2 regions of the Brevundimonas sp. EU05-FHT14B11 genome follow, and region 2 is predicted to be linked to the other one. Evidence: riboswitches for the same ligand, from Rfam matches in the RefSeq annotation. Region 2 holds a riboswitch; the other holds the start of a gene.

Region 1 (15,500 bases), on a different contig from region 2:
GGGCTTCTGCACCCCGGCGCAGCACGAGCAGTTCCTGAAGGACGCGCCGCGCTTCGAGCGGATGCTGGCCGACGACGGGGTGACGATCATCAAGCTGTGGCTCGACATCTCCAAGGACGAGCAGGCCAAGCGGCTGGGCGAGCGGATCGAGGATCCGCTGAAGCGGTTCAAGGTGTCCTCGCTGGACGCCGAGGCGCAGGCGCGCTGGGACGCCTACAGCGCGGCCCGCGACCGCATGCTGGACGAGACCGACAGCAAGCACGCGCCGTGGAGCGTGGTGGCCACCGACGACAAGAAGACCGCGCGGCTGAACATCATCCGCCACATCCTGCGGACCATCGGCGGGCCGGGCGCCAAGGTCGAGGCGCCGGACAAGGCCGTGGTCTTCTCGCCGGCGAAGAACACCGACGGGCTATTCCGCTAGAAGCCCAGCTCCGCGCGCAGGGTGGCGGGGGCCAGCCCCTCGGACCGCAGGTGGGCCAGGGTGACGGAGCCGTCGCGCTTGGCGTAGCGGCGGCCGTCCTCGCCGGTGATCAGCCGATGATGGCGATAGACCGGCGTGGGCCAGCCCATCAAGGCCTGGATCAGGACCTGGATATGGGTCGCCTCGAACAGGTCCTGCCCGCGGATGACGTGGGTGACGGCCTGCAGGGCGTCGTCATGGGTGACGGCCACATGATAGGCGGTCCCCGCGTCCTTGCGGGCCACGACCACGTCGCCGGCGGTTTCGGGCCGGGCGCGGATCAGGCCGCGGTCGCCGTCGCCCTCCTCGACGAAGACCAGGGCGTCCCAGGCGCGGGCGCCGAGCGTCTCGCGGGCGCGGTCCAGCGACAGCCGCCAGGCGAAGGGACGGCCCTCCGCCAGCAGGGCGGCTTCCTCGTCGGCGGGATGCGGGCCGGGCCGCACCGCCTCCGCCGCGCCGTGCGGGGCGTCCCCGATGGCGTCCAGAATCTCCTTGCGGGTGCGGAAGCAGCGGTACAGCAGGCCGCGCCGGTCCAGGGCGTCCACCACCGTGGCGTAGTCGGCCAGGTGTTCCGATTGACGCCGCACCGGCGCGTCCCAGTCCACCCCCAGCCAGGCCAGGTCCTCGAGAATCCCGGCGTCGAACTCGGGCCTGCAGCGGGTGGGATCGATGTCCTCGATCCGCAGCAGGAAGCGCCCGCCGGCCGCCCGGGCCGCGCGCCAGGCGGTGAGGGCCGAGAAGGCGTGCCCCTTGTGCAGCCGTCCGGTCGGAGAGGGGGCGAACCGGGTGATCATGCGGCGCGCGCTTCAGACCCTTTGCAGGGCGCCCGCGGCCAGGGCGGCTTCGACCCCCGCGCGGATGTCGGCCTCGGAGACGAAGTCGAAGCGGGCGACGGCGTCCTCGACGGCGAACTGGCGCTCGAACTGCATCCACTCATAGCTCACCTGCACGCCGGTGGAGGCGCGGGGGAAGGGTCGGCCCGTGATCCGGCACAGCGTCACCGGCTTGCGCTCGGGCAGGCTGAAGCCCGAGGGGCGGGCGACCAGCTGGGTCTGGGTCATGGCCACCTCGTCGAGGAAGGCGGGCGAGGCGGACAGGGCGGCGAGCAGCTCGCCCAGCTCCTTGAGCCGCCGTCCGAGGGCGGCGCCGCCGTCGCGCGAGGCGGGCGGCAGATAGGCCCGGAAGGCGGTGTTCTGCATGGCGGCGTTGTCGAGCAGCTTGAGCAGGATCCGGCCGTAGAGCGGCGCGACGGAGAAGGTCACGTGCAGCGACCCGCCGTCCTGGGCGAGGGCGTCGTGGTACCAGCCGCGCGGCAGGTAGAGGACGTCGCCGGGCTTCATGACGACCTTCTGGATCACCGGCCCACGCGTCTGCTCGAAATAGCGGCGGGTCTCGGCGTTGTCCGGCAGGGGATCGACGGGGTTGGCCGCGCGGCCCTGATACAGGTTCCAGACCTTCTCGCCCTCGGTGTGGATCACGAAGACGTCGTGGTTGTCGTAGTGGGTGCCGAACGCCTGCACGCCCTGGAACGAGCAATAGACATTGGCCCCGACCCTGGCGCCGAAGGCCTCGCCCAGCGCGGCGGTCATCGCGGTCAGGGGCGGGTGCAGGTACATTACGTCGTTAGCGACTAGGCTGGCGCCCGTGGCCAGCAGCATCTCGACCTTCGCCGGCACGGGCCGCGGGATCGCGCCCTCCATCGTCGTCAGCGTCGTGCAGTACTGTTCGGGCGGCACGGCCTGATGGTTCATCATCAGGCGAAGGGTGTTGGCCGACCAGTTGGTGGTGCGGTCCAGCATGGCGTTGAAGTCGGCCCAGGCCAGGACCTGCCGCTTGCGGCGATCATCGCCCGCCGGGACGTGCAGCGGTTTCCGGTCATCATAGTCCGCGAAGAATTGCGCGGGCGTGATCGGGTGCAGAAGATCGTCCAGGGTGAACATGCCAAACGATTAGATCGCCCGCTTTCCCCTGTCGATGAGGTCCCATGCCCGTTCCGCCCGACCCCGCGCAGATCGCCGCCGCCCGCGAGGCGCTGATCGCGCTCGACCCCGCCCTGGGTGAGGCGCACCTGCGCCTGCCGGTGTTCGAATGGCGGCAGAGGACCGGCGGTTTCGAGGGCCTGTTCCGGATGATCGTGGAGCAGCAGGTCTCCGTGGCCTCGGCGAACGCCATCTGGAAACGGGTGGTGGACGGGCTGGGAGGCGTGGTCACGCCGGAGCGCGTGCTGGCCGCGGACATCGAGACGCTGCGATCCTTCGGCCTGTCGATCCAGAAGGCCACCTACGGCCACGAGATCGCCCGCGCCCACGTCGAGGGGCGGATCGACTTCGATCATCTTGAGACCCTGTCGGACGACGAGGCGGTGGCCCGGCTGGTGGCCATCAAGGGCGTTGGGCGATGGACGGCCGAGACCTTCCTGATGTTCTGCGAGGGGCGTACGGACGTCTTCCCCGGCGGGGACATCGCCCTGCAGGAAGCGATGCGCTGGGCGGACGGCGCGCCGCTGCGGCCCCGCGAAAAGGAGGCCAATCGCCGGGCCGAGGCGTGGAGCCCGCACCGCAGCGTCGCCGCCCATCTGCTGTGGGGCTGGTACGGCGCGGTGAAGCGGGGCGAGATCGCGCTGGAGAACCCGCCCGCGTAGCGCGAAACCGGTTTGGATGCTTTGGCATCCGAACTCAGATTTCGCTCCAACGTCGTGCCTGGAGCCTGATCCACGGCATCGATGGATCGCGAAGCGATTCCATCTCAACCGATCAGGCTCTAGGCGCTACAAGCGAAACCATGACGCCGATCATCGATCCCGCCATCGCCAATCCCGAGACGGTTCTCGGCGCGCTCGACTTCGCGGGCGTGGCCGTGTTCGCCGCGACCGGCGCGCTGGCGGCGGCGCGGCAGAAGCATGATCTGGTCACCTTCGCCTTCTTCGGCGCGATCACCGGCGTGGGCGGCGGCACCCTGCGCGACCTGCTGATCGGGGCGCCGGTCTTCTGGGTGCAGGACTGGCGCTACATCGCCGTCTGCCTGGCCGCATCGGTGGCGGTCTGGCTGATCGGCGCACGGCCCTGGCGGTTCCGCGCCCTGCTGTGGCTCGATGCGGTCGGGCTGGCGGCCTATGGCGTCATGGGGGCGGCCAAGGCCGGCGCCTTCGGCATCGCGCCGTTGATCTGCATCGTCATGGGCGCCCTGACGGCCTGTTTCGGCGGGGTGGTGCGCGACCTGCTGGCGGGGGAGCCGTCCATCCTGCTGCGGCGCGAGATCACCGTGTCCGCCGCCCTGCTGGCGGCCACCGTTTTCGTCATCGCCCGCGTGCTGGGCCTGGACATCTGGCCGGCGGCCATCGTCGGCGGCGCGCTGGGCTTCGGCCTGCGGGCCGGGGCGCTGGCCTGGGGCTGGAGCCTGCCGGCCTTTCCCGGCACCGTTGTCCGTAACTGAGGAAAAACCCGTGATGACCCTATCGCTCGACGCCTTTGGCGACGCACCCCGCTGGGCGTTCGGGGACAGCCCCGAACTGGCTGACGAGCTTCTGGCCCTGGTTCTGGCGGGCGGAAAGCGGGCGACCTGTTCGTCGCTCGCATCCTGCCAGGCCGACATCATGCCCACGGTCGGCGAACTGAGCGTGATCCTGGACGGGGCGGGAACGCCCACCTGCGTCATCCGCACGACCGAAGTCGAGATCATGCCTTATCGCGACGTGAGCGAGGACTTCATGCGCGCCGAGGGCGAGGGCGATCTGTCGCCCGAGTACTGGCGCACGGAGCACGAGGCCTACTACCGGCGAGAGGGGCATTTCTCGCCGGATATGCTGGTGGTGTGCGAGCGGTTCGAACTGGTCGGCCGCTTTTAGGCGGCGTCGCGAAAGCGTCGTCGTCCAGTCATCGCCAAGCTGTCGAATCAGGTCTAGCCTTCTCCTTGCCCTCATTGGGGCCTGACGAGGGAAGGAGACGTGTCTTCAGTCCTGTCGCTTCCATAACCCTCCGTCACGCGGAGCGGACCTGATGCAGGTCCTCAGTCGCCCCCCGTCGGGTTGGCCCGCGCTGGTGTTGAACGCCGACTTCCGTCCGCTGTCCTACTACCCGCTGTCGATCTGGCCGTGGGAGGAGGTGGTGAAGGCGGTGTATCAGGACCGCGTCGACGTGGTCTCGGTCTACGACAAGGTCGTGCGCAGCCCGTCCATGGAGATTCAGCTGCCCAGCGTGATCGCGCTGAAGAGCTATGTGGATCAGGATCGGCAGCCCGCCTTCACCCGCTTCAACGTCTTCCTGCGCGACGGCTTCGCCTGCCAGTACTGCGGCGACAGCGCCGAGCTGACCTTCGACCACGTCATCCCGCGCTGCCGCGGCGGCCGCACGACGTGGGAGAACATCGTGGCCGCCTGCGGCCCCTGCAACCTGCGCAAGGGCGGGCGCACGCCCCAGCAGGCACAGATGATGATCCGCCGCGCGCCCCATAGACCCAGCGCCTGGCAGCTGCAGGAACACGGCCGCCGCTTCCCGCCGCACTACCTGCACCAGAGCTGGCTCGACTACCTGTACTGGGACATCGAGCTGGAGCCGTAGGCTTCTGGCCGGTTCGCCGGATCAGCCGATCCGCGTCAGTCGCCGCAAACCCTCCTCCATCTCCCCGATCACCCGGTCGATGTGCGGATCCTCCCTCGACAGGCGGGCGTAGGTGTCGAGGGGCGAGCCGGGCTCGAGCAGGTCCAGTCCGAGACGATCGGCGGTGACCGCGACCGCGAACAGGGCGGGGGCCAGGGCGCAGTCGGCGATGGTGAGATGATCGCAGAGGGCGTATCGCGGCCCCTCCAGCAGGCCATCGACCATCTGGAGGCCATTCAGAAGATCCTCGACCGCGCGTCGCGCGCCCGCGCTATCGGTCCGTGGATCGGCGAGCGTCACCACCGGCGGCATCAGATAGAGATCGACGTGCTGCACCAGCAGCCGTGCGGTCGCCCGGTCAAAGAGATCGACGGGCATCAGCGACGAAGGGCTCGGGAAGCGCTCCTCCAGATATTCGAGCAGGACGGAGGACTCCCAGAGGGCGCCCCGGTCGTCGAGCAGCACCGGGACGCGGCCGGTCGGGTTCAGGTCCCGAAACTGGCGACTGTCGGGCCAGCCCGAGGGCGGCGGGACGATGTTGACCGGCAGATCCTTGGCGTAGATCGCGATACGAACGCGAGCCGCGAACGGCGAAACCGGAAGGCTGATCAGGTCCATGCCGGGGCTCCTCCAAAGCCGGTCCCCGGAAAATCGGAGCTGGGCATTCTTCGGTCTGCCCCTCCTGAGTCAATGTCGGAACGGGCTCCGCGAACCGGCCCTCGCGGCTCGTGATGATTTCCCGGAACGCCGCTTCCATCGCCGACGTTGACGGCAGGTTCCGCTTGGCCCAGTCGAGACCCCATGAAAATCCGCGTCCGCGCCGACCTCGTCTACCGCTTCGATCCGCCCACCGACGCCATCTACAAGATCCAGGTCGCGCACTGGCCGGGTCAGCATGTGCTCGAGGAACGGCTGACGACGACGCCGCATGTCGACTTCATCGAGGACGAGGACGATGAGTTCGGGGCCCGGACCCTTCGCGCCCACCTGTCCGGCGAGGTGGCCCTGACCTATGAGGCGGTGGTCGACAACGGCACCCTGAAGGGCCTGCCGCCAGTGACGGTGCAGCACGACTGGAACGACCTGCCGCCCGAGGTGCTGACCTATCTGTGGCCCAGCCGTTATTGCCCGTCGGACCAGTTCGGACGGTTCGTGGAGCGGACCTTCGGCGGCACGATCGGGGGCGGGCGGGTGCTGGCCATCCTCGACTGGATCAAGACCAACATCGACTATGAGCCCGGGGCGTCGGACAGCGACACGACGGCGGCGCGGACCTTTATCGACCGGGCCGGGGTGTGCCGCGACTTCACCCACATGGGGATCACCCTGTGCCGCGCCTCGGGCATTCCAGCGCGGGCGGTCAGCGCCTATGCCGACCAGCTGCAGCCGCCGGACTTCCACGCCATCTTCGAAGTCTGGCTGTCGGACGGCTGGTGGCTGGTCGATCCGACAGGACTGGCCCCGGTCGAGGGACTGGTGCGCATCGCCTGCGGCCGAGACGCCGGCGACATCGCCTTCCTGACGACGCAGGCGGGCTGCCGGCTGGTGCGGCAGTCGATCAGCGCGGCGGCGGTCGACTAGCGGGCCTGACGGCCCTTCCAGACCTCGATGAAGTCGAGGCGGCGCAGGACCTTGTTCTGCGGATCGATCAGCACATGAGCGCCCGCCGACGCCGTGACCTCGCCCCGGCCGCGGGTCATGGGCACGGTGACGATGCGCCCGTCGATCTCGACCTCGACCGGCATGGGGAAGGTCCCGCCGTCGCCCGTGACCCACTCCAGCGTCAGCCGGTCACCCTCGCGGGTCTGACGCAGGTCGGGCAGGGCGGCGTTGTAGAGATAGCCGCGGAAGAACCAGGTCAGGTCCCGGCCGGCCTCTTCGTTGACGATGGCCAGGAATTCATCGGTCGTGGCGTAGCGGGTGGTGAAGTTGCCGGGGCGCGGGTCCGGGCGTCCGTAGACCAACCGGGTCACCGACCGGAAGAAGGCCTCGTCGCCGATCAGCAGGCGCAGCGAGTGCGCGATCAGCGATCCCTTGTAGTAGATGTCGTTTCCGGGGCCGACCTCGCCCTTGTAGACCTCGTCCTCGGCCTTCTCGACGCCGGACACCACCGGGAAGCGATTGGCCAGGTTGTTGCGCTGGCTCAGCAGTTCGGCCTGGAAATACCGTTCGCCGTACAGCCAGCGCAGGTAGAGGGGCTGCATGTAGCTGCCCAGACCCTCGTGCAGCCACATGTCGTCGGCGTTGCGGTTGGTCATCTGGTTGCCGAACCACTCGTGCGCCAGTTCGTGGTGCAGCAGCCAGTCGTAGCCCTTGCCGTCCAGCCGATAGCCGTTGCCGTAGGCGTTGATGGTCTGGTGCTCCATGCCCAGGTGCGGGGTCTCGACCACGCCCATCTTCTCGTCGCCGAAGGGGAAGGGGCCGACGGTGGCTTCGTAGAAGTCCATCATCGGCGTGAACTCGGCGAACAGGGCCTGCACCTTGGCCGGGTCGTCCGTGCGCAGGTGCCAGTAGGACATCGGGATCGTGTTGCCGAAGCGGCTGCGGTAGCCGGTCGTGACCTCCTCGTACGGCCCGATGTTCAGGGCGATGGCGTAGGTGTTGGGATTGGCGGCGGACCAGTTCCAGGTGGTCCAGCCGTCGCCGTGATCCTGCTTGCCCATGAAGCGGCCGTTGGAGGGGGCGGAAAGGTCCGAGGGCACGGTGATGTGCAGGTCGACCCGGCCGGGTTCGGCCAGCGGGCTGTCGATGCAGGGCCAGAAGATGTCGCAGCCCTCGGGCTGGACGGCGGTGGCGATCCACGGCTTGCCGTCGACGGTCGTGGCCCAGACGAAGCCGCCGTCCCATGGGGCGCTGGGGGCCACGCGCGGGGCGCCGGCGTAGGCGATGCGCACCGCGACCTTGCCGCCCTCGGCGAGGGGACGGGGCAGGGGGATGGTCATGCGGCCTTCCGGATTGCTCCAGCCGCCCGGTCCGACCTCGGCGCCGTCGATCTGGACCGACGAGACGGTCAGCAGGGTGTCCAGCTCCAGCACCACGGCCTCCAGCGGGGCGGTGGCGGTGATCTCCAGCACGGCGACGGCGTCGATGGCCTTGTCGTCGGGGATGACCTTGATCGACAGGTCCGCCCGGTCGATGCGCATGGCCAGCTGTTCCGGCGTGCGGGGCTGATCGGTGCCCAGGGTGAAATCGGTGGATTCGCGGGTGATCTCCGGCGTGGCGGCATCCTGCGCCAGGGCGGGTGCGGCGGTCAGGGCCAGAAGCGAGGCGCCCAGCAGGGCGGCGCGGCGGATGGATGCGGACATGGCGTGACTCCCCGGCGAACAGGCGGGCAGACTGGCGGGGCGGCGACCGTCACGCAACCGCCAAGGTCTGGCTTCAAGCCTCCAGTCCGCGCGCCTTGCGCTGGGCCCGGGTCGCCCGCCGGGCCCAGGCCTTGTCGATCTGTTCGCGCAGCCGGTCGTCGTCGGCCGCGGCGTAGCGCACCAGCACCGCCGGCCAACCCTCATAGTGCGGGGTCTGGAAATAGGTCCCTGGCTCGGTCTCCTTGAGGAAGTCCACCGTGCCGAGGTCCAGCGCCAGGGCCAGGGCGTCCGGCTCGCGCCCTTCGTTGACGATCCAGTGGCCGCGCACCCGTACGCAACGCCCGCCGTGCAGGGTCGAATCCTCGGCCCCCGGCTGGGTCAGGGCGTAGGCGAACATCTCGTCGCGGGTCATGGGCGCAGGATGCGCCGCCTTTCGCGCAAAGCAAAAGGGCCGGTGTTTCCACCGGCCCCTTCAAACGTGATGGTCGTCGCGGATCAGGCGGCGGCGGCTTGTTCAGCCAGCTTGGCCTTGATCTGGCGCTTGATGCGCTGGGCGGCGATCGACAGCTGCTCGTCGCGAGCCTTGACGATGAAGGCGTCCAGGCCGCCCTTGTAGTCGAGGGTGCGCAGGGCGGCGTTCGAGATACGCAGCGAGAAGGTCTGGCCCAGAGCGTCCGAGCTGACCTTGACCGCCTTCAGCGACGGCAGGAACCGGCGCTTGGTCTTGATGTTCGAGTGGCTCACGCTGTGGCCGACCATCGGGCCGATACCGGTGAGTTCGCAACGACGCGACATCTGACTATCCTTCGGAGCCGTCCGCGAAGCGTGCAGACGCATGAAACAGGTGCGCGCGGGACGACATCCCGCGCGAGAGGTGGGGCGTATAGAGGAAGAGTCTGCCGGGCGTCAAGGCGTGGGGCCGTTCAGCCGCCGTTCAATTCCGGCCATATATCCCTTCTAGTCATAACGGACCAATCGCCTGAGGGGCCACGAGATGAAGACCGTCCTGACCCGAGCCGCCGCCGTCGCCGTGCCCGCGATCATCGGCGCCCTGTTCCTGGCCGCGCCCGCGACCCCGCAGGCGGCCATGGCGGCGCAGACCGGCGGGGACACCGTCCTGCCCGGCTACTGGGAGTATACGACCAGCGCGGTGGGGTCGCGCGACACCCAGCAGAAATGCGTCCGCCCCAGCGAGATCAACCGGTTCTTCGGCGGCCTGTCGACGCGCCGCTGGCGCTGCACCTATCCGGTGCGTCAGGTCGGCAACGGCAATGCGCGCTTCGAGGGCGTCTGCACCGACCACAAGAACCGCCGGGTGAATGTGCGCCTGAACGGCACCTATACGCAGGAAAGCTTCACCTTCCGCGGCGGGGCCCAGCTGGCGCGCGGCACGCCCTACCTGCCGGCCTCGATCACCGCCCGCCGTCTGGCGGCGACCTGCCCGGCCGACGCCGAATACTTCTGATCCCGGAGGAGGACCTCCCGCCGTCGATGACGGCGGGGGGCCGCCCGCGGGCCTACCAGTAGCCGCCCGGGCAGGAGCCGACGGCTTCCGCGACGACGAAGTCCGACTTCGAACCGGCCAGCGGGCCGGAGCCGACGTTGCCGTTGACGCACCGGTCGACCTGGATGCCCACCACCGTCGTCAGGGTGGCGTCGCTGTAATAGGTCTTCTGGTACATGAGCCCCGGGGGCACGGCCGAGGCCGCGCCGGCGATACCGGCGACGGCGACCGCCGCCGCGAGCGCCAGAGACTTGATGAGCTTCATAGCAGACCCTCCTTTGGTGAAGGTCCGCATTGGGGCAAACGGCGACGCGCCTGTACAACCCCAAATAAGGTGAATGGATAACGTTCGCGTGTTTGGAGAAGCTAGTGTGTGGCGGCGCCGGGCTTCAGCTTCAGGATCTGGTGCAACACGACCGCGATCACGGCGCCGACGACGACCCCGATCACCGCCGAGATCAGGGCGGTGGTCAGCCAGCCGGCGAGGCCGCCGATCGGGCCCAGCGCATGGGCGACCGTATGGGCCAGCTGCTCGACCGGCACGGCGGGCCAGTCCAGCCCCAGGGTGTGCGTTCCGTGAAGCAGGATGCCGCCGCCGACCCACAGCATGGCGGCGGTGCCGATCACGGACAGGGACGACATGACGATGGGCATGCCCTTGACCAGCCAGCGGCCGACGGTCCTGCTGAAGCGCGACGGGCGCTCGGCCATGTGCAGGCCGATGTCGTCCATCTTCACGATCAGCCCGACCGCGCCATAGACGATCACGGTCATGCCCAGGCCGACGACGATCAGCACTCCAGCCTGGGTCCACAGCGGGGCGTCCGAGACGTCGTTCAGCGCGATGGTCATGATCTCGGCCGACAGGATCAGGTCGGTGCGCACGGCGCCCGCGACGGTCGTGGCCTCCAGATGGGCGGCGTCGCCCTCGACGGGCGCATCTTCGCCATGGCCGCCGCCGAACATCTCCATCAGCTTTTCGGCCCCCTCGAAACAGAGGTAGGCCCCGCCGCACATCAGCAGCGGCGTGATGGCCCACGGCGCGAAGGCGGTCAGCAACAGGGCGACGGGCAGGATCAGCAGCAGCTTGTTGCGGATCGAGCCGATGGCGATCTTGCCGATGATCGGCAGCTCGCGGCTAGGCGACAGGCCGGTGACGTATTTCGGCGTGACCGCCGCGTCGTCGACCACGACCCCCGCCGCCTTGACCCCGGCCTTGCCCGCCGCGGCGCCGACATCGTCGATCGACGCCGCCGCAAGCTTGGCGATCCCCGCCACATCGTCGAGCAGGGCGATAAGTCCGGAGGGCATGGGCGCGGTCACAGGTGAGAAGGGGAGGCCGCAGGGGTACGGCAGGCGAGGGCGCGTGTCGATCCGGGCGCCTTCCGATGCGGCGTCCAAAAACACATAAGGATATCCTTATATGTTTCTTGACTTTGCCCCGACGCCCGGCATTGTAGCGCCTGTCGTGGTCTGCGCGTCGTCTTCGGGCGGCGCGGAGCTAAGAGGGAAGCCGGTGCGACGCCGGCGCTGCCCCCGCAACTGTAAGCGGCGAGCCGAAGGTTCATCACGTGTCACTGGGGGTTCGCTCCCGGGAAGGCCGGACCCGAAGCCGTGACCCGTGAGCCAGGAGACCTGCCCCGACAGATAACGTCCTCCGGCGGGGTGTCCGGTCAGGTCGCCTGTGCGCCGCCGGACCGTTTCCGCGCGGGCGTTCGCGCGTCCCTGCCCGAAGCCTTGCCACCAGCAAAGGCTTCGCATCATGACCGCCCGTCTCCCCGTCCAGGTCGCCACCCTCGGCTTTCCCCGCATCGGCCCGAAGCGCGAACTCAAGACCGCGCTTGAGCAGCATTGGTCCGGCCGGATCGACGACAAGGCCCTGCTGGCCGCCGCCGCCGAGCTGCGCGGCCAGGCCTGGCGGCGCCAGCGCGATCTGGGCGCCGATATCGTCCCGTCCAATGACTTCTCGCTCTACGACCATGTGCTGGACGCGACCGCCATGGTCGGCGCCGTGCCGGACATCTACGGCTGGACCGGCGAGCGGGTCGGGCTGGAGACCTATTTCGCCATGGCGCGCGGGTCGCAGGGTGACGGCGAGACCGTCTGCGCCCACGGCCATTCGCACGGCGGCGACGGAGTTCCCGCCGCCGAGATGACCAAGTGGTTCGACACCAACTACCACTACCTGGTGCCCGAGTTCACGGCGGACCAGGCCTTCCGGCTGGGTTCGACCAAGGCGTTGCACGAGTATCTGGAGGCGAAGGAGCAGGGGATCGAGACCCGGCCCGTGCTGCTGGGACCGGTCAGCTATCTGCTGCTGGGCAAGGCGCGGGCCGTCTCGAGCGGCGCGGCGGCGAACGACGCGGGCTTCGACCCGCTGACCCTGCTGCCCAGGCTGCTACCGGTCTACGCGGAGGTGCTGCGGTCGTTGGCGCGGGCGGGGGCGACCTGGGTGCAGATCGACGAGCCCTGCCTGGTCACTGACCTGAGCGACACGGCGCGCGAGGCCTACGCCCATGCCTACGCCGTGCTGAGCGATGTGACCCCGCCGATCAAGCTGATGCTGACGACCTGGTTCGGCGCGATCGGCGACAATCTGGAAACGGTGCTGACCCTGCCGGTGCACGGCCTGCACGTCGACCTGGTCCGCGCGCCGGAGCAGCTGGACGCCGTCGTCGCGGGCGCGCGGCCGGACCTTGTCCTGTCGCTGGGGGTGCTGGACGGGCGCAACGTCTGGAAGGCCGACCTGAACGCCGTGCTGGACCGGATCGAACCGGTGGTCGCGGCGGGCCGTCAGGTGATCATCGCCCCCTCATGCAGCCTGTTGCACACCCCGATCGATCTGGAGCGCGAGACCGCGCTGGACGCCGAGGTGAAGGACTGGCTGGCCTTCGCGGTGCAGAAGATCGCCGAGCTGGCGACGCTGGCGAAGGCCCTGAACGAGGGGCGCGACGCGGTGCGTGAGACCCTGGACGCCTCGACCGCCTCGGTGGCTTCGCGCCGGGTCTCGCGGCGCATCAACGATGCGGCGGTGCAGGCCCGGGCCGCCGAGCGCGACCCCGACCTGAGCCGGCGCACGGCCTCGTTCGAGGTGCGCCGCCTGCTGCAGGACGCCCGGCTGGGCCTGCCCGACTGGCCGACGACCACCATCGGCTCCTTCCCCCAGACCCCCGAGGTTCGAAAGGCCCGCGCCGACCACGGCAAGGGCGTCCTCGACGACGGGGCCTACGAACAGTTCCTGCGCGAGGAGACCGCCCGCACGGTCAGATGGCAGGAGGAGGCCGGTCTGGACGTGCTGGTCCACGGCGAGTTCGAGCGCAACGACATGGTCCAGTATTTCGGGGAGCAGCTGTCGGGCTTCGTCTTCACCAAGGCGGCGTGGGTGCAGTCCTACGGCTCGCGCTGCGTCCGCCCGCCGATCCTCTACGGCGACGTGTCGCGGCCGAAGGCCATGACGGTGGAGTGGTGGCGCTACGCCCAGTCCCTGACCGAGCGGCCGATGAAGGGGATGCTGACCGGTCCTGTGACGATCCTGAACTGGTCCTTCGTGCGCGACGACCAGCCGCGCAGCGAGACCTGCCGCCAGATCGCCTTCGCGATCCGGGACGAGGTGGTCGACCTGGAGACCGCCGGCGCCCCCATCATCCAGATCGACGAGGCCGCTTTGCGCGAGGGCCTGCCGCTGCGCCGCGCCGACTGGCAGGCCTATCTGGACTGGGCGGTCGAGGGCTTCCGCATCGCCGCCTCGGGGGTGCGGGACGAGACCCAGATCCACACCCACATGTGCTATTCAGAGTTCAACGACATCATCCGGTCGATCGGCGCCATGGACGCCGACGTCATCTCCATCGAGACCTCGCGCTCGAAGATGGAGCTGCTCGACGCCTTCTCCGGCTATCGCTATCCGGCCGGGATCGGGCCGGGCGTCTACGACATCCATTCGCCGCGCGTGCCGGCGGTGGAGGAGATGACGGCCCTGCTGAAGGCCGCGGCCGCCAAGCTGCCCGTCGGCCAGCTGTGGGTGAATCCGGACTGCGGGCTGAAGACCCGCCAGTGGCCCGAGACCGAGGCCGCCCTGCGCAACATGGTGGCGGCGGCGAAAGCGGTGCGGGCATGACCGTTCGCCTGATCGACATGGTGTTCCCCGGGGACGCCAACCACCACGGCACCCTGTTCGGGGGCGTCGGGCTGGCGCACCTGGACAAGGTCGCCTTCCTGGCCGCCAGCCGCCACGCGCGGCGGGCGGTGGTGACGGCCGGGTGCGAGCGGATCGACTTCGCCGCCCCCGCCCGCATCGGGGAGATGGCGGAGGCCACGGGCCGGGTCGTGCGCACGGGCCGGTCGTCGCTGGGCGTGGAGGTCGAGCTTCACGCCGAGGCCCTGCTGACCGGCGAGCGGCGGCTGTGCACGCGCGGCCTGTTCAACATGGTCGCCCTGCGCAGCGACGGAGACGAGACGCCGCTGTCGCCGGTCCAGGACGAGGCGGAGGAGGCCGATGGCTGGCTGCGAACGGTGGAAATGGTGTTCCCCGGCACGACCAACCACTACGGCACCCTGTTCGGCGGCGACGCCCTGAAGCTGATGGGCAAGGCGGCGTTCGTCACCGCGACGCGGTCCGCCCGCGCCGTGGTGGTGATGGCCGCCACCAACCGCATCGACTTCAAGGCCCCCATCGACGGCGGCGACATGATCGAACTGGTCTCGCGGGTGAAGATGACGGGGCGCAGCTCGCTGGCCGTCGAGGTTCAGCTGTGGGCCGAGGGGCTGGTGAGCGGCGACCGGCGCCACTCGGCCACGGCGGAGTTCATCATGGTCGCCGTCGACCGGACGGGGATACCGACGCCGGTGTCCTGAGGCTCAGGCGGTCCAGAAGCCATTGCGCCGCCGCGGCGGCCCCGTCTCTCCGGACTTCGCCTGCGAGCGCCGCAGCCCGCGCTGTCGTTTCGGGCCGCAGCGCCGCGTCCAACGCCGCCGTCAGCGTCTCGACCGTGGGCGTTGGGCCCTCGTGCGCCACGCCGACGCCCAGGCCGGCGACCCGGGCGGCCCAGTAGGGCTGATCGACGAGCTGGGGGACGATGACCTGCGGCGCTCCGGCGCGGGCGGCGGCGGTCGTGGTGCCCGCCCCGCCGTGGTGGATGACGGCGGCGACGCGGGAGAAGAGGGCCTGCTGATTGATGTCGCCGACCCGGAAACAGTCAGCTCCGTCGTCGGGCAGGGCGAAGCCGGCCCAGCCGCCGGCCAGAACGACGCGGCGGCCATGGGCGCGGGCGGCGGTGACGGCGGCCCGCGCCGCGTCCTGCGAGGCGGCCATGCTCATGCTGCCGAAGCCGACATAGACAGGCGGCGCGCCGGCCTCGAGAAAGTCGTCCAGCCCCTCCGGCAGCGGGCGCGGGTCCGGCAGGATCCAGGCGCCGGTCTGGACGGCGGCGCACAGGTCGGTCGGCGCCCAGGGCCACAGGGCCGGGTCCGAGGCCAGGAGCGGGCGATCAGAGAAGACCTGGTCGCGGACATTGTCGGTCGGCGACAGGCCGACGGAGGCGCGCAGACCGTTCACCGCCTCGCCGAACAGCGCGTTCATGACGCCGATGTTGAGGTCCCACAGCGCGCGGTTATCGGTCACCTCCGGCGGGTGG
Region 2 (15,500 bases):
TGACCCGTGCGCCGTCAGCCAGATCGACCTCGAAGCCGCAACGGCCCTTACGCGCGTTCACGACTTCGCCGCGCCGGAAGGCGGCGGTGGGATAGGCGGAGACCTGGGCGCGGGCCTCGGCGGCGATCTCGGAGCCCGGCACGCCGTCGCGGCCCATGACGCCGTGGGCGCGGGCGGCGAAGCGGTTGCGCGGGCGATTGTCGTCGATGACCAGCACGCGCCGCCGGGCGCGGGCCAGCTGCATCGCCGCATTCAGTCCGGCGTACGAGCCGCCGATGATGATGGCGTCATGCGGCATGGTCGGATCCACGGGAGCCTCCGGTGTTGAGCTGGGCCTTCCGGTCGGCGAAATCCGCGGCCAGGTCGGCGAGGGTGATATGCGCCAGCCGGGCCTCGATGAGGGCCCGGGCCTCGGCGTAGGCGGCCTCCAGCGAGCGATTGACCGCCGCCTCGACCAGACAGCCGTGGCTTTCGACCGGCGGCGCTTCCGGGGTCAGGGCCGGTTCTCCCAACGCCGTGTGCACGTCGCGCAGGGTGATGCCCGACAGGGGCCGCGCCAGCCGCCAGCCGCCGCCATGCCCACGCTCCGAGGTGACAAGACCGCCTTCGCGCAGCCCGGCCATGGTGCGTCGGACGACGACGGGGTTGGTCTGCAGACAGACAGCGAGCGCATCCGAGGTCATCGGCGCGTCGGCGTCTCCCATGTGCAGCAGGGCGTGCAGGACGCCGGAGAGTCGTGAATCCCGTTTCATGTAACTTCAATTGTTACGTGATGGGCTGATCGTCAAGGGCGGCGCGCGATAATTCCGGAAACCGGATCAGGCGGGGGCGACCGCCACGTCTTCCAGCAGGGCGACGAAGCGGCGCACGGCCTCGTCGGCCAGCTCGGGGTGGTAGCGCATCGGCTTGGCCGCGCCGGGTTCGTCGAAGGCGTGGGTGCCCTCGGCGATCCAGGTCTCCACGTCCGCGCCGCAGTTGCGGACCATGGCGTGGACGGTCTCGGCGTTCCGCACCGTGGTCAGGTGGTCGCCGCGGGAGATGACGGCGAGGGTCTTGGGGCAGTGCTTCCACGGCCGCATGCGGTTCAGGGCGGCGACGCCGATGTAGGGATAGGCGAGATAGACGGCGCGGACCCCGTCCAGGCTGACCGCGCCGGGGTCGGCCAGGCCCAGCATGCGGTCATGCCGCTCCGAGCTCATCGCCTCCATGATGCCCCAGCCGCCGTGGCTCCAGCCGGCCAGGGCGATGCGTGACGCATCCACGTCCCGCCTGCGGGACACGCCGTCCAGCGCGGCCAGCACGTCCCCGGCGCGCTTGTCCCCGCGCAGGACCAGTCCGGTGCAGACCGTCATCAGGGCCCGTTCGCGGCTCCAGCCGCGCGGGCCGTAGGAGTCGACGATGAAGGCGCGCCAGCCCGCGGCCTTGGCGGCCTCGGCGTAACGCGGCAGGTGGTCGCGCAGGCCGCCGCAGCCGTGGAACAGGATCACCGCCGGGCGCGGCCGGTCATCCTCGGGTCCGACCACGGCCACGCCGGGTTCGAGCATCGTCCAGCGGGCGGCGAGGGTGTCCATGGACGGGAGCTTAGCGGGAAGCGCCGGTGCGTCGAAGTGATTAGTGGTTAGTGATTAGTGGGTGGCTGGATCAGCCTCCGGCGCTAGGTTCGGAACCGCCGGCGCTCGCGACATCGAACCACTAATCACTAACCACTAATCACTAGCTGGGCGCCCTGCCTGCCGCAGATGGCGCTAGTGCCTGAACACCCGCACGCCCGTGAAGGCCATGGCGATGCCCTTTTCGTCGGCGGCGGCGATGACCTCGGCGTCGCGCATCGAGCCGCCCGGCTGGATCACCGCCGTGGCGCCCGCCGCGACCGCTTCCAGCAGGCCGTCGGCGAAGGGGAAGAAGGCTTCCGACGCACAGGCCGAGCCCTCGGCCAGCGAATGGGCCAGGCCCTTGGCCTCGCCGGCTTCGCGCGCCCGGATGGCGGCGATGCGGGCCGAGTCCCGGCGGTTCATCTGGCCGGCGCCGATGCCGGCGGTCTGGCCGTCCTTGGCGTAGACGATGGCGTTGGACTTGACGTGCTTGGCCACCGTGAAGGCGAACAGCATGTCCTGGATCTCGGTCGGCGTCGGCTGGCGGCGCGTGACGATCTTCAGGTCCGAGGGCCGGATCAGGCTGCGGTCGCGGCCCTGCACCAGGAAGCCGCCGGCGACCGAACGGAACACCTCGCCCGGGCCGTGCGGATCCGGAAGACCGTCGGTGATCAGCAGGCGCAGGTTCTTCTTGGCCGCGAAGACCTCGCGGGCTTCGTCATCAGCGCCGGGGGCGATCACGACCTCGGTGAAGATGCCGGTGATGGCGCGTGCGTCGTCGCCGTTCAGCGGGCGGTTGACCGCGATCACGCCGCCGAAGGCGGAGACGGCGTCGCATTCCAGCGCGCGGGCGTAGGCTTCGGACAGATCCTTGCCGACGGCGACGCCGCAGGGGTTGGCGTGCTTGACGATGACGCAGGCCGGGGCCTCGAACTCGGCCACCAGCTCATAGGCGGCGTCGGCGTCGGCGATGTTGTTGTAGCCCAGCTCCTTGCCCTGGATCTGGGTGGCGTGGGCGACGCCGGGGCGGGCCTCGCCGGTGCGGTAGAAGGCGCCCGTCTGGTGCGGGTTCTCGCCGTAGCGCAGGGTCTGGGCGAGGGAGCCCGAGATCGATTTGCGGGCCGGGGCTTCGTCGCCGACCTGGCCGGCGAACCAGCCCGAGACGGCGGCGTCATAGGCGGCGGTGCGGGCGAAGGCGCGGGCGGCCAGGCGCTTGCGCAGCTCCAGCGTCGTGACGCCGTCGGCCTTCAGCGCGGCCAGGACCTGGTCCACCGCGTCCTTGTCGACGCAGACGGCGACATAGCCGTGGTTCTTGGACGCCGAGCGGATCATGGCCGGGCCGCCGATGTCGATGTTCTCGACCGCGGCCTCGAAACCGCCGCCCGAGGCGACCGTGGCCTCGAAGGGATAGAGGTCGATCCAGGCGATATCGATGCCGCCGATGCCGTGCTCGGCCATGGCCGCCGCGTGGCTGGGCTCGTCGCGGACGCCCAGCAGGCCGCCGTGGACCACGGGGTGCAGGGTCTTGACCCGGCCGTCCATCATCTCGGGGAAGCCGGTCAGATCCGCCACGTCCTTTACCGGCAGGCCGAACCCGGCGATGGCGGCCCGGGTGCCGCCGGTCGAGACCAGTTCGACGCCCAGACCGTGCAGGGCGCGCGCGGCGTCCTCCAGTCCGGTCTTGTCGCTGAGCGAGATCAGGGCGCGTTTCGGCGCCACGCGGTCCGGCGCGGGGGGAAAGTCGGGAGCGGCGGGCATGGCGGCGTCCGTATGCTGAGGGGTCGGGGAGACGCGCGGGGCTCTAGCACTGTCCGGCGGCGGATAGAACCGGGGAGGTCAGATCAGCTCGGAGAAATCGACCACGATCGGCTCCCGCCCCATCGCCGCCAGCGCCTTGCGGAACTGATCCTGCGCCATCGCCGTCGTCGCCGTGTTCGTCAGAGGGTGGAAGTTGACGATGTCCGCGTCCCACAGGGCCTTGTCGAGGACAAAGGTGACGCGATGGTCGGGGTCGTTGATAAGTCCCAGCGCCGTGACCGAGCCGGGGCGCAGGCCCAGGGTCTCGTAGAGCAGGCCCTCGTTGCCGAAGGACAGCCGGTCAGAGCCTATGGTCTTCGGCGCGCGCTTCAGGTCGATGACCGTGTCCTGCCGGGCCGAGATCAGCCACAGCTTCCCCTTCTTGTCCTTGAGGAAGAGGTTCTTGGTGTGGGCGCCGGGCATGGCGGCCTTGAGCTCCAGCCCCTCCTCGACGCGGAAGACGGCCGGATGGTCATGGGTGACCTGTTCGATCCCGTGCTCGGCCATCCACGCCAGCAGGCGGTCACGGTTGAAAGGCGGTTCGGGCGGGTTCGGGTTGTCTTCGGTCATGCGGCGTCGTTAGGAGAGGGACGCTTTCGCTTACCCGCCGGAGACCGCCTGTGGAACTGGAATGCTACCCGATGGCGCCGCAGCCGCCGGACCTGGTGCCCGGCCGGGTGTCGCGGGACTGGATGGACGCCTTCGCCAGCCGGCATCCCTACCGCTGCCTGCCGCTGAACATGGCCAACACCACGGGCTGGGAGATCCTGTGCCCGTTCGGCTTCACGGCCGAGTGGAACGGCGGGCCGACCCAGGCCGACATCGTCATCACGCCCGAGCGGACGACGCCGAACGTGGCCCATTTCGTCACCTCCCACTTCACGCGCGGCATCCTGACCCTGCATCCGCAGTATCTGTTCCGCACGCCGCCGGGCTGGGGGATGCTGGCGGGGGGCGCGCCCAACCATGTGAAGGACGGCATCCAGCCGCTGGTCGGCCTGATCGAGACCGACTGGCTGCCCTTCCCCTTCACCATGAACTGGGCCTTCACCCGCCCCGGCAAGGTCAGGTTCGAGAAGGGCGAGCCCTTCTGCTTCATCACCCCGGTCGAGCACCGCAAGGTCGAGGCCTTCCAGCCGGTGATACGGACGCTGGAGTCCAATCCGACCATGAAGGGCCAGTACGACGCCTGGCTGAAGGCGCGCAGCGACTTCAACCACCGCCTCGCCTCGGGCGATCCCGACGCGGCCAAGGAGGCGTGGCAACGCTTCTACTTCAAGGGCGAGATTCCCGAGGAACTGGGCTCGGCGCCCTCCACCCACACCAACAAGCGGCGGCTGAACAACCCGCGGGTCGGCTAGGGCAAACAAAAGGCCCCGCCGGATCGACCGGCGGGGCCTTCGTCAGTTCAGGCTCGGAGACCTCAGCCGCGCGGAACGCGGGGGCCGAGGTTGTTGATCACCTCGCGGGCGTCGAAGGCGTTCGGATCGCCGGCCGGCTTGGCGCCGCGGCCGAAGACGATCTCGGCGGTGGCCTCGAACCGGTCGATCTCGCGGACGTCGAAGTCCGGACCGAACGGATCGCGGTAACCCCACGGGCTCCACAGGCCGCGGCGGTAGTAGCGCCACGACGGACCCCAGAAGGGGCTGTACCGGTCATAATAGAAGGGATCCGGCGTGCCCGTCAGGCGCACGTCGCGGTCGGTGGCGCGGTTGACGGTGGCGAACCAGTCGTGGCCGCTTTCCAGCGTCAGTTCGGCCGCGCGCAACAGCAGGGACATCTCGACCTGCTCGCGCGAGGTCACCGAATTGCCGGCGAAGCTGACGCGGTACCGGTCAGCGTCGACGCGCTGCTCGGAATAGCCGTAGCGGCTTTGCGGGCCGGCCGGACCATAGGGCGTGGCCGTGGCGCAGGCGGACAAGGCGAGCGCCGCCGCCGTCGCCAACAGCACGGGCTTCAGGAAACGGATGTTCATGGGATGCTCCTTGACGCGTCACTACGCGCCCTGACGGCTGAACGGGACATGAACGGCGCCGGTTCCCGCACCCGGCAAGCCGTTATAAACGTGAAAGAATAAGCACGGCGGCGGCGAGCAGCAAGGCGCCCGTCAGGAAGGCGAACCCCTTGCGGAAGCGGGGTTCGGACATGCGCCGGGCCAGCGCAGCCCCACCTAGACCGTAGGCGGACATGCTAAGCACGTCCATTCCGATGGTGGCCGCGGCGAACAGAGCCAGCTGCGGCGCGGCGGGCCGGTTCACGTCCAGGAAGGGCGGCAGGACGGCGGTGAAGAACAGCACCGCCTTGGGATTGGCGATCTGCACCATGAAGCCGTCAACGATGGCGCTGCGGCCCATCTTCACGGCCGGCGCGTCCGGCTGGGCGGCGGTGGAGAACGCGCCGCGCCAGGCGCGATAGCCCAGCCAGGCGACATAGAGGGCTCCGGCCACCGAGATGATGCGGAAGACCTGCGGGAAGGCGACCACCAGGGCGCCGAGGCCCAGCGCCGCGGCGCCGAACCAGACCAGGGTGGCGGCGTTCATGCCGACGACGCCCAGAAGCGCGCCGGCCTTGCCCCTCTGTACGCCGTTGGCGACCGAGAAGATATTGGCTGGGCCCGGGGTGATCGCCATCACGGCCATCACGCCCAGGAAGGTCGCATACAGGTGCGGATCGACGGGCAGGCTGGCCATGGCCCGATGTCGGGCCGCGACCGGTTGCGGTCAAGCCGCGAGGATCAGCGGGCGTCGTTTTTGGCGGGCGGCGCGGGCGGCGCGGCCGGGACCGCTTCGACGGGGGTATCGAGATGGACGCTGATCTCGCCGGCGCTCGCTTCGTCGATGGCGTCCAGCGCCTCGCCGACGGCGTACTCGGCCATCAGGCCGTAGGTGGCCATGTGTTCGGGATCATTCGAGGCCCAGGCGCCGTTGCTCGCCACGCCGCTCGCGACCCGCAGGGCGCCGGATTCCTCGACGGCGTTCATGGCTTCGGCGACGATGCCCTCGACGTCGATCTCGGCCAGGGCCGCGCCGGCGATGGCGCCGACGTGTTCCGAGATGGTGGCGGTGAAGGCGGAGACGTCCGGCTCATACTCGGCCCAGATCTGGGCGATGCGGATCTTCTTCTGCGCATCGGTCAGGCTGTCGTCATCGGAAACGGCCTCGGCGCGTTCGCCGTAGGCTTCCATGCGGGCCTCGAAGCGGTCGGCGGCGGCCTCGATGGCCGCCTCGGCGGCGTCCGACGAGGATCCGTTCGCGGTCTGCGGATCGGCCGCGAGCGCCGCCGACAACGGCAGGACGGCGAGGGCGGCGGCGAGGGAGAGGGCCTTGATCATCGAACGGCTCCGGGGAAGGGCAGGACCCGAAGGTCCGCCCAACCCCGTTCGAGCTCAAGTGAAATCGCCGTAACGCGTGCTTACTGAGCTGCGGCCGGGGCCGCCGGCGCCGCGGTCAGCGCCTGGGCGATGCCCGCGCGCATCTGCTCGGGAATGCTGCGGATCGCGGCCGGAGCGGCGTTGGCGGCGTTCACGATTTCGTCGCGCCGGGCCGCGTTCTCGGGCTTGTCGGCCATGGCGCGCAGGAAGGTCTCCAGGTCGGCGGCGAAGGCGTTAATTTCGGGCGCGTGACGGTCGATGATGGCGTTGGTCTCGGTCGCCTTGGTCGCGTTGTCCTTGGTGGTGTCCGACATCACCGCTTCCAGTTCTTCTCCGATCGCCTCCATGGAGGCCTGGAAGGCCTGGCCCTTGGCCTCCATGGCCGCTTCCTCGGGCGAGGGGGCGGGCGCGGCGGCGGCGGGCGGGGCCGGCGGCGCGGTCTGGGCCAGCACGGGGGTGGTGATGAGGGCGGTCGAGACGGCCAGGATCAGGCGCAGGGACATGGGTCTTCCATCGAAACTAAAGGGGCCGCGGCGGCCCGTCCGAGCCACCGTGGCGCATTTCCGTGTCGCTGACGAGACGGCTTTCGCGGCTCAGCTTCAGCCGCTCCGGTTTGGTGCTGGACCATTTTTTGGATTCAGGTCGATCCGACCTGAAGCAAAAATGGTCTAGGGTCGGCCATGCGCCGTTCGGCCCTGATCCTGTCCGCCCTGTTCGCCGTCGTCGCGGCCCCGCCCGTGGCCGGCCAGTCCGCCACGCGCGCCTATGCGGTTCAGGGCGACTGCGCAGGCCGGCCGGCGACCCTCGTCGGCATGGCGCAGGGCTATTGTCTCGGTCTCGTCTGGCAGCGCGCCGCCGATGGACCGCGCATGCCCCGGACCCTGTTCGAGCTCGACGACGGTGACTGGCTGGTCGCAGACCTCGGAACCTGGGACGCCGGGCGTGGCGCGCTGTGGCGGCTGTCGACGGCTTCGGGCCAACCGCGATGGACGCGTCTTCTGGCGGGGCTGTCCATGCCGCACACGATCGCGCGCGGTCCGGACGGACGTCTCTACGTCGCCGAGATGAGCCGGATATTCGCATTCGATCCCGCCCGTCCCGATCGTACGACCGCCGTGGTCGAGGGCCTGCCCGACAACCGGCTGCACGAGAACCGCCACCCCCTGTCGAGTTTCATCTTCGACGCCGATGGCGCGCTTCTGGTCAATGTCGGCGCGCCGTCCGATCGGTGCCTGGACGCCCAGGGCGCGCCGCGGCGGAACGCCGGCGGCCTGTGCGCCGAAGACGACGACCAGGCCATGGTGCGGCGCTACGCCTACCTCGGCGACGGCCGCTGGAGCGCGGACTGGACGCCCTGGGCGACCGGGCTGAGAAACTCCGTTGCGATGGCGAGGCACGCCTCGGGCGCGATCTACCAGGCCGAGAACTCCGTCGACCTGCCGACGCCGGACCGGCCGTTCGACGAGATCAACCGGCTGAGGCGGGGCGGCGACCACGGCTGGCCCTATTGCACCGACATGGCGACGGCGATGCCGGGCTGGACCGCGCGGCAGGCGCGCTGCGGGTCGCGGACCGCGCCCGTCTCGCTGCTGCCGCCCCACGCCGCGCCCTTGGCGATGCTCTACTACGACGGGGAGATGTTCCCCGAGCTGCGGGGCCGGATGCTGATGAGCTGGCACGGATACCGGCGGGCGGCGGGGCGGATCGTGGCGATCGAGACCGACGCGGAGGGCGCGCCGCGAACGGACGTGCGTGCGCGCTACGCCATCTATCCGCGCGGCTCACTGCCCTATCCGGCCGATGCGCCCGCGCCCCGGGGCCGGGTGCTGACGCCGGCCTGGAACGCGCAGGCCGGCCGTCATCCCATGGGGGCGCCGGTCGGTCTGGCGGTGGCGCGCGACGGCTCGATCTGGATCGCGGATGACCGCAACGCGGCCATCCTCCGGATCGCTCGACCCTAGCCCTGGCGCTTGTCGCGCTTGCCCAGCACGCGCAGGCGCAGGGCGTTCAGCTTGATGAAGCCCTCGGCGTCGTGGTGGTCATAGGCCTGGACGCCTTCCTCGAAGGTCACCAGGTCCTGGTCGTACAGGCTCAGGGGGCTTTCGCGGCCGATGATCGAGACATTGCCCTTGTAGAGCTTGACCCGGACCGTGCCGGTGACCTTGGCCTGCGAGTGGTCGATCGCGGCCTGCAGCATCTCGCGCTCGGGCGAGAACCAGAAGCCGTTGTAGATCAGGTGGGCGTATTTGACCGCCAGCTCGTCCTTCAGGTGCATCGCGCCGCGATCCAGGGTGATGGACTCGATGCCGCGGTGGGCGGCCAGCAGGATGGTGCCGCCGGGGGTCTCGTAGACACCGCGCGACTTCATGCCGACGAAGCGGTTCTCGACCAGGTCCAGACGGCCGACGCCGTTGTCGTGACCCAGTTCGTTCAGCTTGGTCAGGATCGTGGCCGGGGACATGGCCACGCCGTCGATGGAGACGGCGTCGCCCTTCTCGAAGCCGAGGGTGAAGATCGTCGCCTTATCGGGCGCGTCTTCCGGGGCGATGGTGCGCTGGTGGACGAACTCGGGCGCCTCGACGGCCGGGTCTTCCAGGACCTTACCCTCGGACGAGGAGTGCAGCAGGTTGGCGTCGACCGAGAACGGGGCTTCGCCGCGCTTGTCCTTGGAGATCGGGATCTGGTGTTTCTCGGCGAAGTCCAGCAGGGCCTCGCGGCTGCGGAACTCCCACTCGCGCCAGGGGGCGATGACGTGGATGTCCGGATCCAGGGCGTAGTAGCCCAGTTCGAAGCGGACCTGGTCGTTGCCCTTGCCGGTGGCGCCGTGACAGACGGCGTCGGCGCCGACCATCTTGGCGATCTCGATCTGGCGCTTGGCGATCAGCGGGCGCGCGATCGAGGTGCCCAGCAGGTACTGGCCCTCATAGACGGTGTTGGCGCGGAACATCGGGAAGACGAAGTCGCGCACGAACTCCTCGCGCAGGTCGTCGATGAAGATGTTCTCGGGCTTGATGCCCAGCTTCAGCGCCTTCTCGCGCGCCGGGCCCAGTTCCTCGCCCTGGCCCAGGTCCGCCGTGAAGGTGATGACCTCGGCGTTATACTCGGTCTGCAGCCACTTCAGGATGATCGAGGTGTCCAGGCCGCCCGAATAGGCCAGCACGACTTTCTTGGGAGCGGAGGACGACGACATGGGGCAGAATCCTTCGGCGAACGCGGGGAGGCGTTCCTCTTTGCGCGCGCTTAAAGGACCAGACGCCGCGCGATGCAAGGGCGGGATTGGGGCGGCGGCCCCGCTTTCACGTTGAGGCGGCTCCGGCGCGGTTTTCAAAGGCCACGCCTGAATGAGGTTTTCGCGAAATTTCCTGTGGATTTCAGGCCTGCCCTGGCGCGCGGGCAAGCCATACCGATAGGGATCAAGGGTTTGAATTAAGGCCGGTTTGCGGCCCTACCGGCGTTCGTTCGGTAAGATTCGGTCAAGGTCCTGGAAGGGCGGTCTTAAGCTTTCGCGCTGCAAGGTCCGGCAGTGATCCCGAACCGCGCCCCGTCTCCGGTCGAAAAGCTGGCTCTCGCCGTCGTGCACCAGCCTGAACGCGCCATGCCCGCGCCCGCCGGCGCGCGCGAGGAGGCCCTGCGGTTCCTGCTCCAGACCGCCGCCGACGCCGGCGTCACCGTGGTGGCGTCCAAGCCGGACGGCGATGGCGAGCGCTGGCTGGGTCAGGCCTGGCCCTTCCCGTCGCCCTTCAAGGTCACCGTGCGCACCGTCTCCATCGAGGAGGGCGTTGATCGGGTCGAGGCCCGCGCCCGCCGCTCTCTGGAGCGCATGGGCCTGCCGCGCGGCGACACCCTGCTGGCGTCGAACGCCACCGATCTGGTCGGGGCCGAGGGCCGCGCCCTGTGGGACCGGATGCAGTCGCTCAAGGATCGGGGCCTGTTCCGCCGCATCGGCTTCTGCGCCACCGTCGAGGACGGCCCGGCGCTGCTGGCCCGACGCTTCCAGCCGGACGTGGTCCAGCTGCCGTGCAGCCTCCTGGATCAGCGGGTCCACCGCTCAGGCGCCCTGGACGAGATCGCCGAGCTGGGCGCCGACATCCACCTGTCGTCGGTGTTCGCCGGGGGACTGCTGTTCATGAGCGGCGACGCCCTGCCGGCCGATATGGCGCATCACGCGCCGCAGCTGTCGCGCATCCGCCGCCGTCTCGCCGAGGCCCGCGTCGATCCGATGCAGGCGACGCTGGCCTATACCCTGGGTCTGCCGCAGGTCGCCGCCGTGGTGGCCAGCGCCGCCTCGGCCGCCGAACTGCGCGCCGTGGTGGCCGCCGCCCATGCGCCGGCGCCGGCGCTGGACTGGCAGAGCCTTCAGCTCGAGCACCCGGCCGCCGCAGCGGCCGGGCCTCGCGCGCGGATCAGTAGCGCAGCCTGATCCCGACGTAGCCGGAGCGACCCGGCTCGCCGTATCCCAGCACCTGTTGATAGTGCTTGTCGGCCAGGTTCTCGACCCGGGCCGTCAGCGTGACGTTGTCGGTCAGGACGTAGGCCGCGTTCAGGTTCGCCGTGACGAAACCTTCGCGCGTCGCGGCCGTGGCCGAGTTGGTGTCAGGCTCGTCGCCTTCGGCACGCACGGTCAGGGCGCCCGACAGGCGATCGCCGGTCCAGCCCAGGGTCGCCGAGCCCGCATGTTCCGGCACACGCGCCAACGCACGGCCGTTGCTCTCGTCCTTTGCGTCGGTCCAGGCGTAGGCCAGGCTCAGGTCGAAGCCGCCGCCCAGCAGGGCCCGGCCTTCCAGCTCGATCCCGTCCGTCGCCGTTTCGGCCAGGTTGATGTAGTAGCTGTCGAAGGTGACCGGATCGAAGAAGTAGGTGATCTGGTCCTCCACCGAGAGGTGGTAGGCGGTCGCCCGGCCTTCGATGCGGCCGTCAGCCGATCGCCAGCCGATGGCGGCCTCAAAGCCTTCCGCCTTTTCCGGACGCAGGGTCGGGAAGGGGATCGACGAGAAGCAGAAGTCGCAAACCGCCTGGCTGACCGACGGAGCCTTGAAGCCCGTGCCGTAGGCGCCCGACAGGGTGAAGCCGTAACCGAAGTCCCACGCCGCCGAGACGCGCCCGGTGGTCCTGGAGCCGAAGTCGTCAGTGTCGTCGAAGCGCAGGCCGCCGGTGACGCTGAGGGCGTCGGTGACCTGATAGCGGCCCGTGCCGAAGACCGAGGTGGTTCCCAGATCGACCTTGGCGCCCGTCGAGATGCTGCCTTCGCTCTCTTCGCGCTCGGCGCCGAAGGCGTAGGTGGCGGCGCCGGTCTCGCCGTTGGCCTGCCAGCGGTAGGCCTGGCGGTCGGCTTCAAAGACCGAACCGAAGGCGCTGAAGGTCTCGCGCTCGATGTTCGAGGCCGAGACGCTGAACTGGTGGTCCAGGCCGAAGGCTTCGACGCCGGCGCGGGTGAAGCCCGACCATTGCTCGGATTCCGAACGGTCGGCGTTGTCCGAGACCGGGAAGCCGTTATCGAGGTCAGCCTCGCTCCGCGACCAGCGGGCCGAGCTCTCCAGCTTCACCGTCGGGGACACGGCGTAGCGGCCGCGAACGCCCACGGTGGTGTTTTCGAAGCCGTCGGCCTCAGGATTGCCGTTGGCCTCATCGGCGACGGAGACGCCGTCGGTGGTGAAGCGCGAGACATAGCCGCCCAGCGCCCAGGTCTCATTGGCCACGCCGCCGGCGAGGCGGCCGCGCACAGTGCCGAAGCTGCCGGCCTCGGCCTCGGCGCGAACATCGTCGATTTCCTTGGTGGTGAAGGCGATCACGCCGCCGATGGCGTCGGAACCCCACAGCGAGGACTGCGGGCCGGACAGGACCTCGATGCGCTCGATGTCGCCCAGGTCGAAGCCCGAGAAATCATAGGCGCCGTTGGGCTCGGCCGCGTCGTTGACCGGCGCGCCGTCCACGAGGACCAGGGTCTTGCCGGGGGTGGCGCCCCGCATGCGGACCTGGGCGACGCCGCCTAAGGCGCCTGAGCGGGTCACCGACAGGCCGGGAACGTCGGACAGGATGTCGGCGGCGAAGACGGCGCCCCGCTGTTCGATGGTCCGGCTGTCGATCACGCGGGCGCCGGGCGTGTCGGCGACGATGGAGGGAATGCGGGTGGCGGTGACCACGATCTCGGGCAGGGAATCGTCCTGCGCCTCCTGGGCGAAGGCGGGACCGGCGAAGGCCGCGGCCATGGCCGCGGTGGAAAGCAGAATGGAGCGCTTCATGAGCGAAAACCCCGTACAGGCCCCGCGAATGCGCGCGAGAGGCCTCATGTGAGCGAACCGATCCGCCGAACCCGAAGGTCCGGACGGCGCAAGATCGGGTCGCTGCGACGGAAGTCCCCGCGCCTCTGCCTGGTCCCGGACAGCGGCGAGCGACGGTGGCGGCCAGGTCTCCTGGCTTGCGGGTCGACAATCGAAGCCCTCGCCTTCCCGGCCCGAAGGCCAGTGGCGCCGGAGCGAGCTCCGGGCGGACAGCGATCTCGCCGCCTACAGTTGCGGGCACAGCCACGGTTTCGCACCGTGTTCCCTTAACCGCCGACGCGGCTTGTCGCAGTGCAGCGACGCTTGTGCAAGGAATGCGGATCGCGCTTGAGACGGCTGCTCCGATCCGTCACCCTGACGACACGCATGAACGCTCCCCTCGCTCACTCGCCGCACGCCGACGCCGTCCCGTCCCTGGAGGGCGCGACGCCGTTCATGGCCCAGTATCTGACGGCCAAGGCCGGACAGCCGGACGCCATCCTGTTCTTCCGCATGGGCGACTTCTACGAGCTGTTCTTCAAGGACGCCGAGATCGCCGCCGCGGCGCTGGGCATCACCCTGACCAAGCGGGGCAAGCACAACGGCGACGACATCCCCATGGCCGGGGTGCCGGTGCATGCGCTGGACGGCTATCTGGCGCGGCTGATCCGGCAGGGCTTCAAGGCGGCCATCTGCGAACAGCTGGAAGATCCGGCCGAGGCCAAGAAGCGCGGCGGCAAGGCGGTGGTGCACCGCGGCGTCGTGCGGGTGGTCACACCGGGCACCCTGACCGAGGATTCGCTGCTGGACGCGCGCGGCGCCAACCGGCTGGCCGCCGTGGCGGTGCGCAAGGGCCGGGCGGCCGTGGCCGTGGTCGAGCTGTCGGCCGGGGCGGTGGATGTGGTGGCCTGTTCGCTGGAGGACCTGGGCGCGACCCTGTCGTCCTTCCGGCCGTCCGAAGTGCTGGTCCCCGATCGCCTGTTCTCGGACGAGGCGACCAAGGACGCGCTGAACGGGTCCGGCGGCGTGGTCCAGGCCCTGCCGCAGGCGCTGGCCGAGCCGGTCGGCGCCAAGGCCAGGGTCGAGCGCCTGTACGGCGTGGCCTCGCTGGACGGTTTCGGCGCCTTCGAGGAGGCGGAGGTCTCGGCCCTGGGCCTGATCGCCGCCTATCTGGAGACGACCCAGGCCGGCAAGATCCCGGCCCTGACCCCGCCGCGCCGCACCGGCGACACCGGCTTCCTCGCCATCGATCCGGCGACGCGTCTCAGCCTTGAAATCGACCGGACCCAGCGCGGCGAGCGCGAGGGTTCGTTGCTGGCCTCGATCGACCGCACGGTGACCTCGGGCGGCGCCCGGGCTCTGGCCGAGCGGGTGGCGCGTCCGCTGCGCGATCCCGTCGCCATCAATCATGGACTCGATGCGGTCGAATGGCTGCTGGAGCGCCGCGATCTGCGCCGCGATCTGCGCGACGGGCTGAAGGCCTCTTCGGACGTGGCCCGCGCGGTGTCGCGGCTCGTGCTGGGCCGGGGCGGGCCGCGCGATCTGGCCGGCATCCGCAACGGTTTGTCGATCGCCGAGGGGATCGCCGGCCTGTTCCCGCCGGTGGCCGATCCCCTGACCGGTCCGCCGCCCCGCATCGCATCCTGCGTCGACCGTCTGACCCTGACGCCCGACCTGGGCCGCCTGCTGGTCGATCTGGCCGAGGGGCTGGTCGCCGAGCCGCCGCATCTGGCGCGCGACGGCGGCTTCGTGAACCCCGACTTCCGCCCCGAGCTGGACGAGGCGCGCCGCCTGCGCGACGACAGCCGCCGGGTTGTGGCCGATCTGGAGGCCCGCGCGGTCGCGGAGTCCGGCGTGGCCTTCAAGATCAAGCACAACGCCGTTCTGGGCTATTTCCTGGAGACCAGCGCCAAGGCCGCCGAACCCCTGCTGCGCCCCACTGGCGAAAGCCCCTTCATCCATCGCCAGACCCTGGCCAACCAGGTCCGCTTCACCACCGTCGAACTGTCCGAGCTGGACGCCAAGATCAGCCAGGCCGGCCACCGGTCGCTGGCCATCGAGGGCGAGACCTTCGAGATCTGGCGGCGCACGGTCCAGTCCCTGGCCCAGCCGCTCCAGGCCGTGGCCGAAGCGCTCGCCGAGCTCGACACCCACGCCGCCCTGGCGGAATGGGCGCAGGAGGTCGGGGCGGTGCGGCCGCACGTCGATGATACCCTCTGCTTCGAGGTCGCCGCCGGGCGTCACCCGGTGGTCGAGGCGGCGGTCAAGGCGGCGGGTGATCCTTATACGCCAAACGACTGCCGGCTTGACGGTTCGGGCGCGGCCGGCGCCCGACTGTCGATCGTCACCGGGCCGAACATGGCCGGTAAATCGACCTTCCTGCGCCAGAACGCCCTCCTGGTGGTGCTGGCCCAGGCCGGGGCGTTCGTGCCCGCGAAATCGATGCGGCTGGGCGTGGTCGACCGGTTGTTCAGCCGGGTCGGA

What was found. A riboswitch is a leader RNA that binds a small molecule or an ion and turns the genes downstream of it on or off. The one in region 2 is predicted to bind cobalamin.
Region 1: linked by a shared signal. The riboswitch ahead of metE (5-methyltetrahydropteroyltriglutamate--homocysteine S-methyltransferase) and the one ahead of AC3WRV_RS01555 (TonB-dependent receptor plug domain-containing protein) in region 2 are both predicted to bind cobalamin.

What each region holds. Positions count from the first base shown of each region.
Region 1 covers NZ_JBYTCY010000003.1:358,446-373,945, reverse strand. Annotated here, with positions in the region: gene ppk2 (polyphosphate kinase 2) at 1-424, shown strand, start outside; gene gluQRS (tRNA glutamyl-Q(34) synthetase GluQRS) at 421-1,257, opposite strand; gene AC3WRV_RS15030 (cupin domain-containing protein) at 1,270-2,403, opposite strand; gene AC3WRV_RS15025 (DNA-3-methyladenine glycosylase family protein) at 2,448-3,104, shown strand; gene AC3WRV_RS15020 (trimeric intracellular cation channel family protein) at 3,245-3,895, shown strand; gene AC3WRV_RS15015 (ASCH domain-containing protein) at 3,909-4,307, shown strand; gene AC3WRV_RS15010 (HNH endonuclease) at 4,459-5,019, shown strand; gene AC3WRV_RS15005 (glutathione S-transferase family protein) at 5,041-5,676, opposite strand; gene AC3WRV_RS15000 (transglutaminase-like domain-containing protein) at 5,860-6,639, shown strand; gene AC3WRV_RS14995 (M1 family metallopeptidase) at 6,636-8,363, opposite strand; gene AC3WRV_RS14990 (MmcQ/YjbR family DNA-binding protein) at 8,437-8,775, opposite strand; gene rpmB (50S ribosomal protein L28) at 8,859-9,158, opposite strand; gene AC3WRV_RS14980 (DUF3617 domain-containing protein) at 9,358-9,828, shown strand; gene AC3WRV_RS14975 (hypothetical protein) at 9,881-10,132, opposite strand; gene AC3WRV_RS14970 (DUF808 domain-containing protein) at 10,234-11,178, opposite strand; cobalamin riboswitch at 11,320-11,524, shown strand; gene metE (5-methyltetrahydropteroyltriglutamate--homocysteine S-methyltransferase) at 11,630-13,984, shown strand; gene AC3WRV_RS14960 (acyl-CoA thioesterase) at 13,981-14,721, shown strand; gene AC3WRV_RS14955 (glycosyltransferase) at 14,675-15,500, opposite strand, start outside.
Region 2 covers NZ_JBYTCY010000001.1:311,553-327,052, reverse strand. Annotated here, with positions in the region: gene AC3WRV_RS01620 (NAD(P)/FAD-dependent oxidoreductase) at 1-310, opposite strand, end outside; gene AC3WRV_RS01615 (Rrf2 family transcriptional regulator) at 288-752, opposite strand; gene AC3WRV_RS01610 (dienelactone hydrolase family protein) at 819-1,571, opposite strand; gene purH (bifunctional phosphoribosylaminoimidazolecarboxamide formyltransferase/IMP cyclohydrolase) at 1,746-3,350, opposite strand; gene AC3WRV_RS01600 (prolyl-tRNA synthetase associated domain-containing protein) at 3,429-3,959, opposite strand; gene AC3WRV_RS01595 (DUF6065 family protein) at 4,010-4,750, shown strand; gene AC3WRV_RS01590 (CC0125/CC1285 family lipoprotein) at 4,813-5,364, opposite strand; gene AC3WRV_RS01585 (LysE family translocator) at 5,447-6,079, opposite strand; gene AC3WRV_RS01580 (hypothetical protein) at 6,124-6,720, opposite strand; gene AC3WRV_RS01575 (translation initiation factor IF-2) at 6,801-7,262, opposite strand; gene AC3WRV_RS01570 (PQQ-dependent sugar dehydrogenase) at 7,440-8,720, shown strand; gene AC3WRV_RS01565 (argininosuccinate synthase) at 8,717-9,949, opposite strand; gene AC3WRV_RS01560 (aldo/keto reductase) at 10,283-11,179, shown strand; gene AC3WRV_RS01555 (TonB-dependent receptor plug domain-containing protein) at 11,163-12,998, opposite strand; cobalamin riboswitch at 13,163-13,304, opposite strand; gene mutS (DNA mismatch repair protein MutS) at 13,404-15,500, shown strand, end outside.